4 regions of the Microbacterium aurantiacum genome follow, and region 3 is predicted to be linked to each of the others. Evidence: predicted binding sites of a transcription regulator. Region 3 holds the regulator's gene; each other region holds the start of a gene.

Region 1 (3,204 bases), on a different contig from region 3:
CACCGGTCGCCTCATCACCGGTCAGCTCGAGGCTGTCCAGCGCCTTCTTGCCCGACTGGATGAGCGCGACGCCACCACCGGGGACGATGCCCTCCTCGACGGCCGCCTTCGCGTTGCGGACGGCGTCCTCGATGCGGTGCTTGCGCTCCTTGAGCTCGACCTCGGTCGCCGCACCCGCCTTGATGACGGCAACGCCACCGGCGAGCTTCGCGAGACGCTCCTGGAGCTTCTCGCGGTCGTAGTCGCTGTCGGTGTTGTCGATCTCACGACGGATCTGGGTGACACGTCCCTCGATCTGGCCGGCGTCGCCGGAGCCCTCGATGATGGTCGTCTCGTCCTTGGTGATGATGACCTTGCGGGCACGACCGAGGAGGTCCAGCGTCGCGTTCTCGAGCTTGAGGCCCACCTCTTCGGTGATGACCTGGCCGCCGGTGAGGATCGCGATGTCCTGCAGCTGCGCCTTGCGACGGTCGCCGAAGCCGGGGGCCTTGACGGCGGCCGACTTGAAGATGCCGCGGATCTTGTTGAGCACCAGGGTCGCCAGCGCCTCGCCCTCGACGTCCTCGGCGATGATCAGGAGCTCCTTGCCGTCCTGGATCACCTTGTCGACGATGGGCAGAAGGTCCTTGATGTTCGAGATCTTCTGGTTCGCGATCAGGATGTAGGGGTCCTCGAAGACCGCTTCCTGACGCTCGGGATCGGTGACGAAGTAGGGGTTCAGGTAGCCCTTGTCGAAGCGCATGCCCTCGGTGAGCTCGAGCTCGGTGCCGAAGGTGTTGGACTCCTCGACGGTGACCACACCCTCCTTGCCGACCTTGTCGATCGCCTCGGCGATGAGCTGGCCGATCTCGGGGTCAGCGGCGGAGATCGACGCGGTCGCGGCGATCTGCTCCTTCGACTCGACCTCCTTGGCGCCGTTGAGCAGCTCGGCGGTGATGGCCTGGACGGCCTTCTCGATGCCGCGCTTGAGGCTGATGGGGTCGGCGCCGGCCGCGACGTTGCGCAGACCCTCGCGCACGAGCGCCTGAGCGAGGACGGTCGCGGTGGTGGTTCCGTCACCGGCGACGTCGTCGGTCTTCTTGGCGACCTCCTTGACGAGCTCCGCGCCGATCTTCTCGAACGGGTCGTCCAGCTCGATCTCCTTGGCGATCGAGACGCCGTCGTTCGTGATCGTGGGGGCGCCCCACTTCTTCTCGAGAACGACGTTGCGGCCGCGGGGGCCCAGGGTGACCTTGACCGCGTCGGCCAGGATGTTCAGGCCGCGCTCGAGGCCACGACGGGCCTCCTCATCGAAAGCGATGATCTTTGCCATGTGGGTTTCGTCCTCCCAGGACGGTGGCTTACGGATTTAGCACTCAACGAAGCGGAGTGCTAAATCATTCTGGCACTCGACCCCCACGAGTGCAAGCCACCGGCCCGAGCAGCGGGCGCGGTCAGGCGACGACGCGTACCGACTCCGCCTGCGGGCCCTTCTGGCCGGAACCGACCGTGAACTCGACGGTCTGCCCCTCCTCCAAGACCCGGAAGCCGGTCATGTCGATGTTGGAGTAGTGGACGAAGACGTCCTGTCCGTCCGTGACCGTGATGAAGCCGAAGCCCTTCTCGGCGTTGAACCATTTGACGGTGCCCTGGGTCATGCTGATCTCTCCTGCTGCTGGTGGGACAGCGTCATCGTATGCATGCCGAGGGGCGCGAAACGGGGCCGGAGGGCACTTGTTGACACGGCGGAACCGAAGTGTTTACCGGGCTGAAACACCGGGCGCGCTCAGGGGGCGTCGGGAGCCGGTTCCCCGCCACCGGTGCGATCCACGCCCAGGACGATCGTGAGCTGCGAACGCTCCGGATCCGCCGACGGATACGCGTCGCTCTGCTCGGTGCGCGCGCCGCCGATGACGTCCGCGAGACCCGCCGCCGCGGCCTCGTCCTCCGGCGCCACGTAGTAGACGGTGGTCTCGGGGAAGTCGGTCGACCCGGCCTCGCTCGCGAGCACGTCGTCCGCCGCCCATCCGGCCGCGACGACGGCATCCTTCGTCTGCGTCGCCAGGCCCGCGGCATCCGTCGCGTTGAGGATCAGCACCTGGTAGGCCGTGTCGACGACGGGCTCCACCGCGGGGGTGGTCGCCGTCGGCACCGGTTCCGCCTCGGCGGGGAACAGCTCGATGCGACCGGAGAGCAGGAGGCTTCCGAAGATGCCGAGGACGATCAGGATGATCGTCGCGACCGCCGACCAGAGCAGAACGGCGCCGGCGCGCATGCGCGGGTTCTCAGCGCGGTGCGCGCCGACGCGCCCAGCGGAGGGGACGTCGTCGAAGCGATCCTTCGGGTATCGGTTCTTCGGCACCAGACGATGCTACCGGCCCGGGTCCGTGAGGCCCGAAGCGCCGGTTCAGCCGAGGCGGACCCGCGCCGCGCGATCGCGCAGCCGCTCCTCGCGGAGGCGACGCAAGCGCTTGACGAGCATCGGGTCGTAGGCCTGCGCCTCCGCCGTGTCGATGAGGCGACCGAGGAGCTGGTAGTACCGCGCCGGCGTCAGGGCGAGCTCCGCGCGGATCGCCTCCTCCTTGGCGCCGCCGTGCCGCTGCCACTGCGACTCGAAATCGAGCAGGGCGCGGTCGGTGTCGGTGAGGGGCACCCCCTCACGCTAACCCCGGGGCGCTCCGGAACCGCGGTGCCACACCACGCGTGCGCCGAGCGGATCGACCGTCGCGAGCGGTTCCGCGTCGAGGGCGAGGACGAATCCATCCGCCTCGGCCGACACCGGCCCTCGCCACGCGCCGTGGAGCTCGCGCGGATCGATCGTGATCCAGCGCAGCGGCCGCCCGGCGATCTCGCCGCGCGAGAGGGTCTCGACGATGCGCTCCCGTCCGGCGCGCGGCACGTGCGGGAGGACGCCCGGAGTGGTCACCACGAGCGTCAGCTCCTCGGGCACCAGGGATACCGCGCGGGCGAGGACCGCCGGATCCGACGCGTCGCCGCGCAGCAGGGTCGGAGGGTCGTCGCGGGCGATGTCCAGCGCCGCACGGATGCGGGCGGCCCGGCCCTCCTCCCCCGGCCACACGAGCGTCTCGAGGAAGCGGCGATCCTCCGGGTCGGCCGCATCGCGCGGGGCGAGGTCGATGCCTCCGCGCCAGCCGACGCGCGGCATCCGGAGCCTGGGGTCTCCTGCCAGCTCCGAGCGCAGGACGACGCGCGAGGCACCCCCGG
Region 2 (3,204 bases), on a different contig from region 3:
CACGAGCGTCGTCAACGCCCTGCCGGGGAAGCGGGTCCGCTTCCTTCCGACCGCGCTCGTGCTCGGCGTGATCTCGGTGATCGGGGCGACCTTCTTCGGGCTCCTCGACCAGTTCACGACCTTCCTCGTGACGATCAGCGCGCTGTTCGCGCCGGTGTTCGCGATCATGATCGTCGACTACTACGTGATCCGGCGCGGCCGCTACGGCGCCGACATCCTCTCCGCCCGCGGCGGGTCGTTCTGGTACACCGGCGGCGTGAACGTCTGGGCCGTGCTGTCGTGGGTCGTCGGCGCGACCTCGGCCTACGTCTGGGCGTACGTGTGGCCGCTGCCCTTCGGCGCGACCGTGCCCGCGTTCATCCTCACCTTCGTCGTCTATCTGCTCGTCTCCCTCCCCCGCCGGTCGGCTGAGCCGTTCGGGCCGGCCGTCCATCTCGCGGATGCCGTCGAGGCGGCGTCGGAATCGGAGCCGGAGCCGGGCCCGCGACGGGCGGCGAAGCGTGCGTGACCTGTCGCACCCGGTCCGTGCGGGGATGACGGTCTACCCGGGCGACCCCGCGGTGTCGTCGGAGGAGGCACTGACGCTGTCGCGCGACGGGGTCGCGGTGACGTCGTGGCACCTGGGGTCGCACGCGGGGACGCACGTGGACGCGCCCGCGCACACCGTCGCCGGTGGCCGCACGATGGCGGAGGTGGCGCTGGACGAACTCGTCGGCGACGCGGTCGTCCTGCGGGCGCCCGGACTCCGTGCGGGGCAGCGCTACGGGCTGGCGGAGCTGGAGGCCGCGGGGCCGCTGCCCGCCGACGTCCCGCCGATCGTGATCATCGACACCGGCTGGGCAGCCCACTTCGCCGAGGACGCCGCGGTGCGGCATCCGTTCCTGGATCCGGATGCCGCGCGGGAGCTGCGTGCGCGCGGCATGCGCGTGCTCGCCGTCGACACCCTGAGCCCCGACCCGACGGAGCCGGCGACGGAGACGTTCCCGGTGCACGAGGTCGTGCTGGGCGCGGACGGGCTGATCGTGGAGAACGTCTGCGGCCTGGAGGGGCTGCCCGCACGCCTGCGCGTCGGATTCTTCCCCCTGCGGATCGACGGCGACGGCGCGCCCGTCCGCGCGGTCGCCTTCCTCCCCTGACGCGATTCTTCTTCGGTTCACTTGTCGCCTCTTGCGGGTCGCTGGCGCGAACACCCGCAAGAGGCGACAAGTGAACCGGGGGGGTAGACGAACGAGAGAGGGCCGGATGCCGAAGCATCCGACCCTCTCTGCGAGAAACGCGAAGAACGCGGTTCAGCGGACGACGACCGCCAGGACGTCGCGCGCCGACAGGACGAGGAACTCGTCCGCACCGAACTTGACCTCGGTGCCGCCGTACTTGCTGTAGATCACGCGGTCGCCGACGGCGACGTCGAGCGGGACGCGGTTGCCGTTGTCGTCGATGCGACCGGGGCCCACCGCGACGACCTCGCCCTCCTGGGGCTTCTCCTTCGCGGTGTCGGGAATGACCAGACCGCTGGACGTGGTCTGCTCGGCCTCGACCTGCTTGATGACGATGCGGTCCTCGAGCGGCTTGATGGAAACCGACACGGGTCTACCTCTGCTTTCCTGTGAGACTCAAGACTCGTTAGCAACCTCACGGTGAGAGTGCTAACGCAAGTGTAGGCAAACCGCTGGCACTCATGCAACGTGAGTGCCAACTTCATGACGCCGGGTATCAGGCGCGGCCACCGAGCCTCCTCCCTTTGCGAGAGGCCTCCCTCTCCCATGTCGATCGGTGACGAAAGAATCCGATCGGGCCTCGCGCGGACGGGGCAGGCGTGGTAGACAGTTCCCGGGGGAGGCCGACGCCGAATCGTCATGGGGGACGAAATGCCGAGGCCCTACATATTGGCTGTCGACGCGGGCACAAGCCGCACCGCAGCCGCAATATCGCACACAACAGAAGATGAGGGGAAACCGCAGGTACACATCCTGCCTCTGGGGAGGCATGCTGATGCGGCACCGAGTTCGATCTACGTCTCCGCCGGGGACGTGCTCTTCGGCGATGCCGCAGAACGCAGAGGACTCGTGCAGCCGGAACGTCTCGTCCGCGAGGTCAAGCGCCGCGTGGGCGACGAGGTTCCGGTCAACGTCGGCGGGCGCACCTTCGCGCCCGAAGACCTGCTCGCCCTCCTCGTCGACTGGGTCTCGACGGTGGCGACGGAGCGCTTCGGGCGCCTGCCGTCGTCGGTCGTCGTGACCGTCCCGGTCGCCTGGGGCACATACCGCACCGACCTCATCCGCGCCGCCCTCGTGCGCGCCGGCATCGGCCAGGTCGAGATCATCGCCGAGCCGGTCGCGGCAGCGCGCCACTATGAGGCGACCAATCCGCTGGCGCCCGGGTCGACGCTCGCCGTCTACGACTTCGGCGGCGGCACCTTCGACGCCGTCCTGCTCCGCAAGACCGCATCCGGTTCGTTGACGATCATCGGCTCGCCGACCGGCATCGAAGACCTCGGCGGCGCCGACTTCGACGATGCGGTCCTCCGCCACGTCCTGTCCGCCGCGCGGCTGGACGTCACAACCCTCCTCGGCGACGCCGACGCACGGGTCGCCCTCGCGGGGCTCCGGCGCGAATGCGTCGAGGCCAAGGAAGCGCTCTCCTTCGACTCCGAGGCCACGGTCCCCGTGCTCCTCGGCGGCACTTCGACCGCCGTCCGCCTGACGCGCGACGAGTTCGAGGCGATGATCGAGAACGACATCGAGCGCACCATCGAGGTGCTCGGCGATGCGATGGAAGCCGCCGCGGTGGAGGCATCCGATCTCGACGCGATCCTCCTCACCGGCGGGTCCTCCCGGATCCCCCGCGTGGCGCAGCTGCTCTCGGAGCGGTTCGACCGGCCGATCGCCGTCGACACCGACCCGAAGGCGGTCATCGCCCTCGGCGCCGCCCTGGAGGCCGCCGACGCGGCGATCGTCTCCGCAGCGGATGCCGCGGCCGAGACCGAAGCCTCCGAGGCAGCGGCCGCCGCCGCCGCGGAGGACGAGGCACCGCCGGCTCGCCCGCGCCGCCCGTGGCTCCGCCGCGTGCCCGCGGCCGCCTACGTCTCGGGCGGAGCGGTCGCCCTCGCGGCCGTGGTCGCCGTCAGCGGCGCCGCGGCGGTCTACGCCCCGGAGGTCTTCGGCGGCAACGCGCAGCTCGCGAGCGAGAACGGCCTCGACCGCG
Region 3 (3,204 bases):
TCCTCGGGGGCGGAACCCCGACCCTTCTTCCCGCAGGCGACCTCGGGCGGATGCTCCACGGCGTCGCCGAGGAGTTCGGTATCGCCCCTGACGCCGAGGTGACCGTGGAGGCCAATCCCGACACGGTCGTCGACGGCACCGCCGAGGCGCTGGCGGCGGCCGGAGTGACCCGGATGTCCGTCGGCATGCAGTCGGCGGTCCCGCACGTGCTGGCGAGCCTCGATCGCACACACCGCCCCGAGAACGTCCGCTCCGCGGTGAACTCCGCGCGGGCGGCGGGTCTGCAGGTGAGCGTCGACGTGATCTACGGCGCGCCGGGCGAGGCGCTGGAGGATTGGCGGCGCTCGCTCGACGCCGCCCTCGCACTGGAGCCCGATCACATCTCCGCGTACGCCCTCATCGTCGAGGACGGGACGAAGCTCGCCCGACAGATCCGCCGCGGCGAGGTCGTTCCGCCCGACGACGATCTGCAGGCGGACATGTACGAGCTGGCCGACGCACTCCTCGGTGAGGCCGGATACGACTGGTACGAGGTGTCGAACTGGGCACGCACCCCCGACAGCCGCTCACGCCACAATCTCGCGTACTGGGAGGGTGCCGACTGGTGGGGCTACGGCCCCGGCGCGCACAGCCACATCGCGGGTACCCGGTTCTGGAATGTGCGGCACCCGGCGGCGTACGCCGCGCGCCTCGCCGCGGGGGAGTCGCCGGCGGCGGGACGCGAGACGCCGGACGCGACAGCGCGCCGATGGGAGGAGGTGCTCCTCCGCACCCGCATCCGCGAGGGGCTTCCCGTCGAGCGTCTGTCGGCGTCCGGACGACGTGCTCTCGCCGCTCTGATCGCCGACGGACTGGTCGACGGCGCGGCAGCGGTCCACGGTCGGGTGGTGCTGACGCTGCGCGGACGTCTCCTCGGCGACACGGTGGCCCGCGCACTGACCTCCTGAGCGCCTCCCGACCCGACCCGGGGCCATCGAGTAGAATTGGCACTCGATTCCGGTGAGTGCCAACGATCGTCCGAGGAGGTGGCATGGTCAGCGAGCGGGGCCTCCAAGTGCTGCGCGCCATCGTTCAGGACTACGTCGACACGCGTGAGCCCGTGGGCAGCAAGGCGATCGTCGATCGGCACGCCTTCGGTGTGTCCGCCGCGACGATCCGAAACGACATGGCCCAGCTCGAGGACGAGGAGCTCATCGCGGCTCCGCACACCTCATCCGGCAGGGTTCCCACCGACAAGGGTTACCGCGTTTTCGTCGACCATCTGGCGGAGCTCCGCCCGTTGAGCACCGCGCAGCGCAGCGCCATCGCCTCCTTCCTGGAGGGGTCGAGCGACCTGGACGACGTCCTCACGCGCACGGTGCGCGCCCTGACCAGCCTCACGGGACAGGTCGCGATCGTGCAGTATCCCTCGTTCGCCCGGGCACGCGTCACCCATGTGGAGCTCGTGCAGCTCGGCGGCGGACGGATGCTGGTCATCGTCGTCACCGACACCGGACGGGTGTCGCAGCGCGTCGCCTTCGTGCGCGACGAGTTCGACGACAGCGATCTCGGCCGGATCCGGGCGGAGCTGGGAACCCTCCTCGTCGGCAGGCCCGTGCGGGAGGGACTCGAGCGCATCGCCGAGCGGATAGCCACACCGGACGAACCCACGGTCCCGCGGGAGAAGGCCACGATCGTCATCGCGAAGGCCGTGGCCGAGGAGCTCGAACACTTCCGGCAGGACCGCCTCGTGATGGCCGGCAGCGCGAACCTCGCCCGCAGTGAAGCGGATTTCCGCGGCAGCATCTACCCGCTCCTCGAAGCGATCGAAGAGCAGGTGACGATCCTCCGGCTGATGGGCGAGATGGTCGCGGACGATCAGGGCCTCGCCGCGAGCATCGGGCGCGAGAACGAACCGTTCGGCCTCGGCGAGGCATCCGTCCTGGCCAGCGACTACGACGTGACCGGTGCGCGTACCCGTGCGCGCGTCGGTCTCCTCGGTCCGATGCGGATGGATTACCCGACCAATCTCGCGGCGGTGCGGGCCGTGGCCCGATACCTCACGCGGATCCTCGAAGAAGACGAGAGCGGCCGCTGACGCCGCTCACCCGACCCCGCGTTCCGCGCGGGCAGAAAGGCCACCGTGACTGACCACTACGAGGTCCTCGGCGTCGCGCGCGACGCCAGTCCGGATGAGATCAAGAAGGCGTACCGGCGCCTGGCCCGCCAGTTGCACCCGGATGTCAATCCGGGAGACGACGCGGCCGAGCGCTTCAAGCTCGTCACCCACGCGTACGACGTGCTGAGCGACCCCGATCAGCGTGCCCGGTACGACATGGGCGGCGACGGCGGTGGACTCGGCGGTGCCGGGTTCGGCGGCTTCGGTGACATCTTCGAGACCTTCTTCGGCGGCGGCGGCACCCGCGCGGGGCGTCCGCGGTCGCGTCGGGAGCGCGGCCAGGACGCCCTCGTGAAGGTCTCCCTCGAACTCGGCGACGTCGTCTTCGGCGTGCACCGCGACATCGAGGTCGACACCGCCGTCGCGTGCGAGACCTGCGAGGGCTCGTGCTGCCAGCCGGGCACCGCACCGGTGACATGCGACATCTGCCACGGATCGGGGCACGTCCAGCGCCAGGTCCGCAGCCTGCTCGGGAACGTCGTCACGAGCCAGCCCTGCTCGGTCTGCCAGGGATACGGCACGACCATCCCGTACCCGTGCGCCACCTGCCAGGGACAGGGACGGGTCCGTTCCCGCCGAACGGTCTCCCTCGACATCCCCGCCGGCGTCGAGACCGGTCTCCGCCTCCAGCTTCCGGGCTCGGGAGAGGTGGGGCCCGCCGGCGGCCCGAACGGCGACCTGTACATCGAGATCTCCGTCGCCCCGCACGACGCGTTCAGCCGCGAGGGGGACGATCTGCTCGCCACCCTCGAGGTGTCGATGCCCGACGCGATCCTCGGGACGACCACCACCATCACGTCGTTGGACGGCCCGGTCGATCTCGAGATCCGTCCCGGCGTGCAGGCGGGAGACGTCCTGACCATCAAGGGACGCGGCATCACGCCGTTGCGCGGTTCTCAGCGCGGCGATCTGCGCGTGGGAGTCCACGTCGTGACCCCCACCCGACTCGACGCGAAGGAACGTGCGCTGATCGAGGAGTTCGCCCGACGCACGAAGGCGCCCTCCCCTCGGCTCTCCGAGTTCCATCAGGGGCTGTTCGCGAAGCT
Region 4 (3,204 bases), on a different contig from region 3:
AGATAGGAGTCCGGAACGATCCGCCGCATGCCGCGATTCTGGTCGTACTCGGGGAAGCGGGCCACGAAGGTCTCCGCCACGGTCAGGGCGCTCGCGCCGTCCTCACCGCGGCCGATGGAGTAGTCGACATCCATGCTGTCGAACGTGAAGTCGTCGACATCCGTCGACACCGTGCTCACCGGTTCGGCGGATGCCGCACCCGCACCGATCATCCCCGTCGTCGCGGTGAGGGCCGCGGCGATCGCGACCACCCCCGCCGCTCGAGCACCGAAAAGTGACCGAAGTCTGCGCGTCGCCATGCGGCCAGCCTACGGCGAGGCCCTCTCGGCCGTACCCTGGTCTGCATGACTGATCGCCGCCTCGCCATCGACGCCTGGGAAAGCCTCTTCCGGGCGCAGCACGAGGTGTTCCACGAGATCAGCAGCGACTTCGACGACGAGCTCGGCCAGGCCGAGTACGACGTGCTCCTCACCGTCACCCGTGGGCCGGAGATGACCGCGCGCCTCCGCGACGTGACAGCCAACATGCTCATCAGCCAGCCGAGCGTCTCGCGACTCGTCGACCGCATGGTCTCGCGCGGACTGCTGACGAAATGCGCCGATCCCGATGACCGACGCGGCTCGCTCGTCACCGCGACGGATGCCGGAGCCGCCGTCTTCCGACGCGTCGCCTCCGCGCACGGCAAGGCGATCGCGGAACGGATGTCCCCTCTCGACGACGCCGAGCTCGCCCAGCTGCGCGACCTCACGGCGAAGCTCCGTCGCCGGCCCGCGTCGGCCTGACGCCCCCGAACACCGAAGGAGCCCGCCCGCAGGGTGCGGACGGGCTCCTCTCACGGAGTCGGCGAAGCGATCACTGCTCGACGGGCTGCGGACCGTCAGCGCTCTCGTGCGCCTGGATGACGGGGCTCGTGCCGTCGGCCATCACCTCGATCTTCCGGGGCTTGGCCTTCTCGCTCACGGGGATCGTGACGCTCAGGACGCCGTTGCTGTAGTTCGCCGAGATGCGCTCGGTGTCGATGCCCTGGCCGAGGTTGAGCTGGCGCAGGAAGCTCGCCGCCTCGCGCTCGCGCGTGATCCACTTCACGCCGTCGCCGGAGGGCAGCGTGCGCTCGGCACGGATCGTGAGCAGCTGGCCGTCGACGTCGACGTCGACCGAACCGGGGTCGATGCCGGGGAGGTCGGCGGTCAGGACGTAGTGGTCGCCGTCGCGGTAGAGGTCCATCGGCATGCGGCGCGGGCCGCGGCGCGTGTCGAAGAGGCTCGTGGCGAGGCGGTCGAGGTCACGGAAGGGGTCGTACGTGGCCATGGTGTTCTCCTCTCGAATGGTCCAGAGTTGAGTCCACTCGACTCAACTACGATGAGATTAGCACTCTCGGGTGTCGAGTGCCAGATTTTCGCCCTCTCGCTCGCGTTCGCCCTCGGCGAACAGGGCTCCGCGCCGGCGCCCGTTCGAGTGGCAGTTCTCGCCGCCTCATACGCGCCGAGGCGACCATGGCTGCCACTCGAGGCGAGCGAAGGGACAACGGCGCCCCTCCTCCCCAGCGAGCGGCATCGATGCGGTGGGGGCGCACCGCACACAGACACGGGCGCACGGACCCGCGAGACCGGGGTACACGCGGAAGGGTGGGCCGATGCCCGTCGCACCACGCCCCCTGCCCGACGGCCTCGGTCCCGCCTTCTCGTGCGCCGAGGCGCAGGCCGCCGGTGTCACACCTCGGCGCCTTCGCGCGCGGGATCTCTCCGCACCCTTCCGCGGAGTACGAGCCGTGACGGATGCCGAGCCGCCGGCATCCGTCATCGATCCCCTCTGGCGGCAGCGCACGATCCGCGAGCGCACCCGCCGCCTCGCGGTTGCTTACGCCCAGATCATGCCCGCGCACGCGGTGTTCGCCGGGCGGACCGCAGCCGTCCTCCTCGGCGGACCCGTCGATCCGGGCGCCGACCTCGTGGTCGCGGTCCCCGACCCGGTGCGCGCGCCGCGTCGGCGCGGCATCCGCGGTGTGAAGGTCTCTCGCGACCTCGCTCGCATCGCGACGGTCGATGACCTGCCCGTGACAGACCCGCCCTCGACGTGGTCGATGCTCGGCGCCGAACTCGACGTCCGGGAGCTCGTCATCCTCGGCGATGCCTTCGTGCGCGTCCCACGCGACTCAGTCGGATCACAAATGCCGCACGCGCGCCTCGCGACGATCGACGACCTCCGCGCCTCCCTCACTGCCGGCCGCCGCATCGGCGCGCGAAAGCTCCGCACGGCGCTCGAACTCATCCGCGAGGGCAGCGCCTCACCGCTCGAGACCGACTACCGCCTCGATGCTGCTGCGGCGGGCCTTCCTGATGCCGATCTCGACGTCGAGGTTTGCGATCGTCAGGGACGCCTCGTCGGAATCAGCGAGTTCGTCTACCCCACCTACCGCACGATCGTCGAGATCGAGGGAGACCATCACCGCGTGGACCGCGCGCAGTGGGACCGCGACATCGAGAAGTACGCCGCATACTCGGCGCTCGGATGGGAGGTGGTCCGCCTCACCGCGCGGCACGTCCGCCACCGGCGCACCGCGGTTGCGATCGTCGACGATGTGCTCCGACGCCGAGGGTGGGATGGCACGCGCCCGCGATGACGTACGTTCAAGTGGCAGTTCTCGCCGCCTCGCGAACGGGGAGGGGGCGACGACTGCCACATGAACGCGCACGCCGAACTCCGGCGCCCGCGCGTCAGCACTCGATGACGTTGACGGCGAGACCGCCCTCGCTCGTCTCCTTGTACTTCGTCGACATGTCGATACCGGTCTGACGCATGGTCTCCACGACCGCGTCCAGCGAGACGTAGTGACTCCCGTCGCCGCGGAGCGCCAGCCGCGCGGCGGTCACCGCCGTCGAGGCCGCGATGGCGTTCCGCTCGATGCACGGGATCTGCACCAGCCCGCCGACCGGATCGCACGTGAGCCCGAGGTGGTGCTCCATGGCGATCTCGGCCGCATTCTCGATCTGGCGGTTCGTCCCGCCCATGACCGCCGTCAGCCCGCCTGCCGCCATCGCGCACGCCGACCCGACCTCGGCCTGGCACCCGCCCTCGGCGCCCGAGATGGACGCGTTCGCCTTGAAGAGCGATCCGAGCGCCGTCGCGGTCAGCAGGAACCGACGGATGCCGCGCCGCCGGTTCGCGTCGGCCACGGCGTCCTCGTCCGCGAGCTCTCCCTCCCCC

Evidence for each region. The regulator HrcA, encoded in region 3, represses chaperone genes, less so after heat shock. The targets are predictions, from matches to a motif close to TTNGCACTCGNNNNNNNCGAGTGCNAA.
Region 1: groL (chaperonin GroEL) is a predicted target of HrcA. The motif match lies at 1,349-1,375, and genes of this name have one in related genera.
Region 2: groES (co-chaperone GroES) is a predicted target of HrcA. The motif match lies at 1,670-1,696, and genes of this name have one in related genera.
Region 4: KZC50_RS07250 (Hsp20/alpha crystallin family protein) is a predicted target of HrcA. The motif match lies at 1,366-1,392, and genes of this name have one in related genera.

The regions. Positions count from the first base shown of each region.
Region 1 covers NZ_JAHWXH010000001.1:1,994,917-1,998,120, reverse strand. Annotated here, with positions in the region: gene groL (chaperonin GroEL) at 1-1,312, opposite strand, end outside; gene KZC50_RS09410 (cold-shock protein) at 1,434-1,637, opposite strand; gene KZC50_RS09405 (LytR C-terminal domain-containing protein) at 1,766-2,341, opposite strand; gene KZC50_RS09400 (DUF3263 domain-containing protein) at 2,387-2,632, opposite strand; gene KZC50_RS09395 (DUF2332 domain-containing protein) at 2,642-3,204, opposite strand, start outside.
Region 2 covers NZ_JAHWXH010000001.1:194,857-198,060, forward strand. Annotated here, with positions in the region: gene KZC50_RS00870 (purine-cytosine permease family protein) at 1-508, shown strand, start outside; gene KZC50_RS00875 (cyclase family protein) at 501-1,136, shown strand; gene groES (co-chaperone GroES) at 1,290-1,586, opposite strand; gene KZC50_RS00885 (Hsp70 family protein) at 2,067-3,204, shown strand, end outside.
Region 3 covers NZ_JAHWXH010000002.1:404,398-407,601, reverse strand. Annotated here, with positions in the region: gene hemW (radical SAM family heme chaperone HemW) at 1-947, shown strand, start outside; gene hrcA (heat-inducible transcriptional repressor HrcA) at 1,031-2,077, shown strand; gene dnaJ (molecular chaperone DnaJ) at 2,123-3,204, shown strand, end outside.
Region 4 covers NZ_JAHWXH010000001.1:1,566,151-1,569,354, reverse strand. Annotated here, with positions in the region: gene KZC50_RS07260 (DUF2207 domain-containing protein) at 1-299, opposite strand, end outside; gene KZC50_RS07255 (MarR family winged helix-turn-helix transcriptional regulator) at 345-782, shown strand; gene KZC50_RS07250 (Hsp20/alpha crystallin family protein) at 853-1,308, opposite strand; gene KZC50_RS07245 (hypothetical protein) at 1,634-2,620, shown strand; gene KZC50_RS07240 (L-serine ammonia-lyase, iron-sulfur-dependent, subunit alpha) at 2,715-3,204, opposite strand, start outside.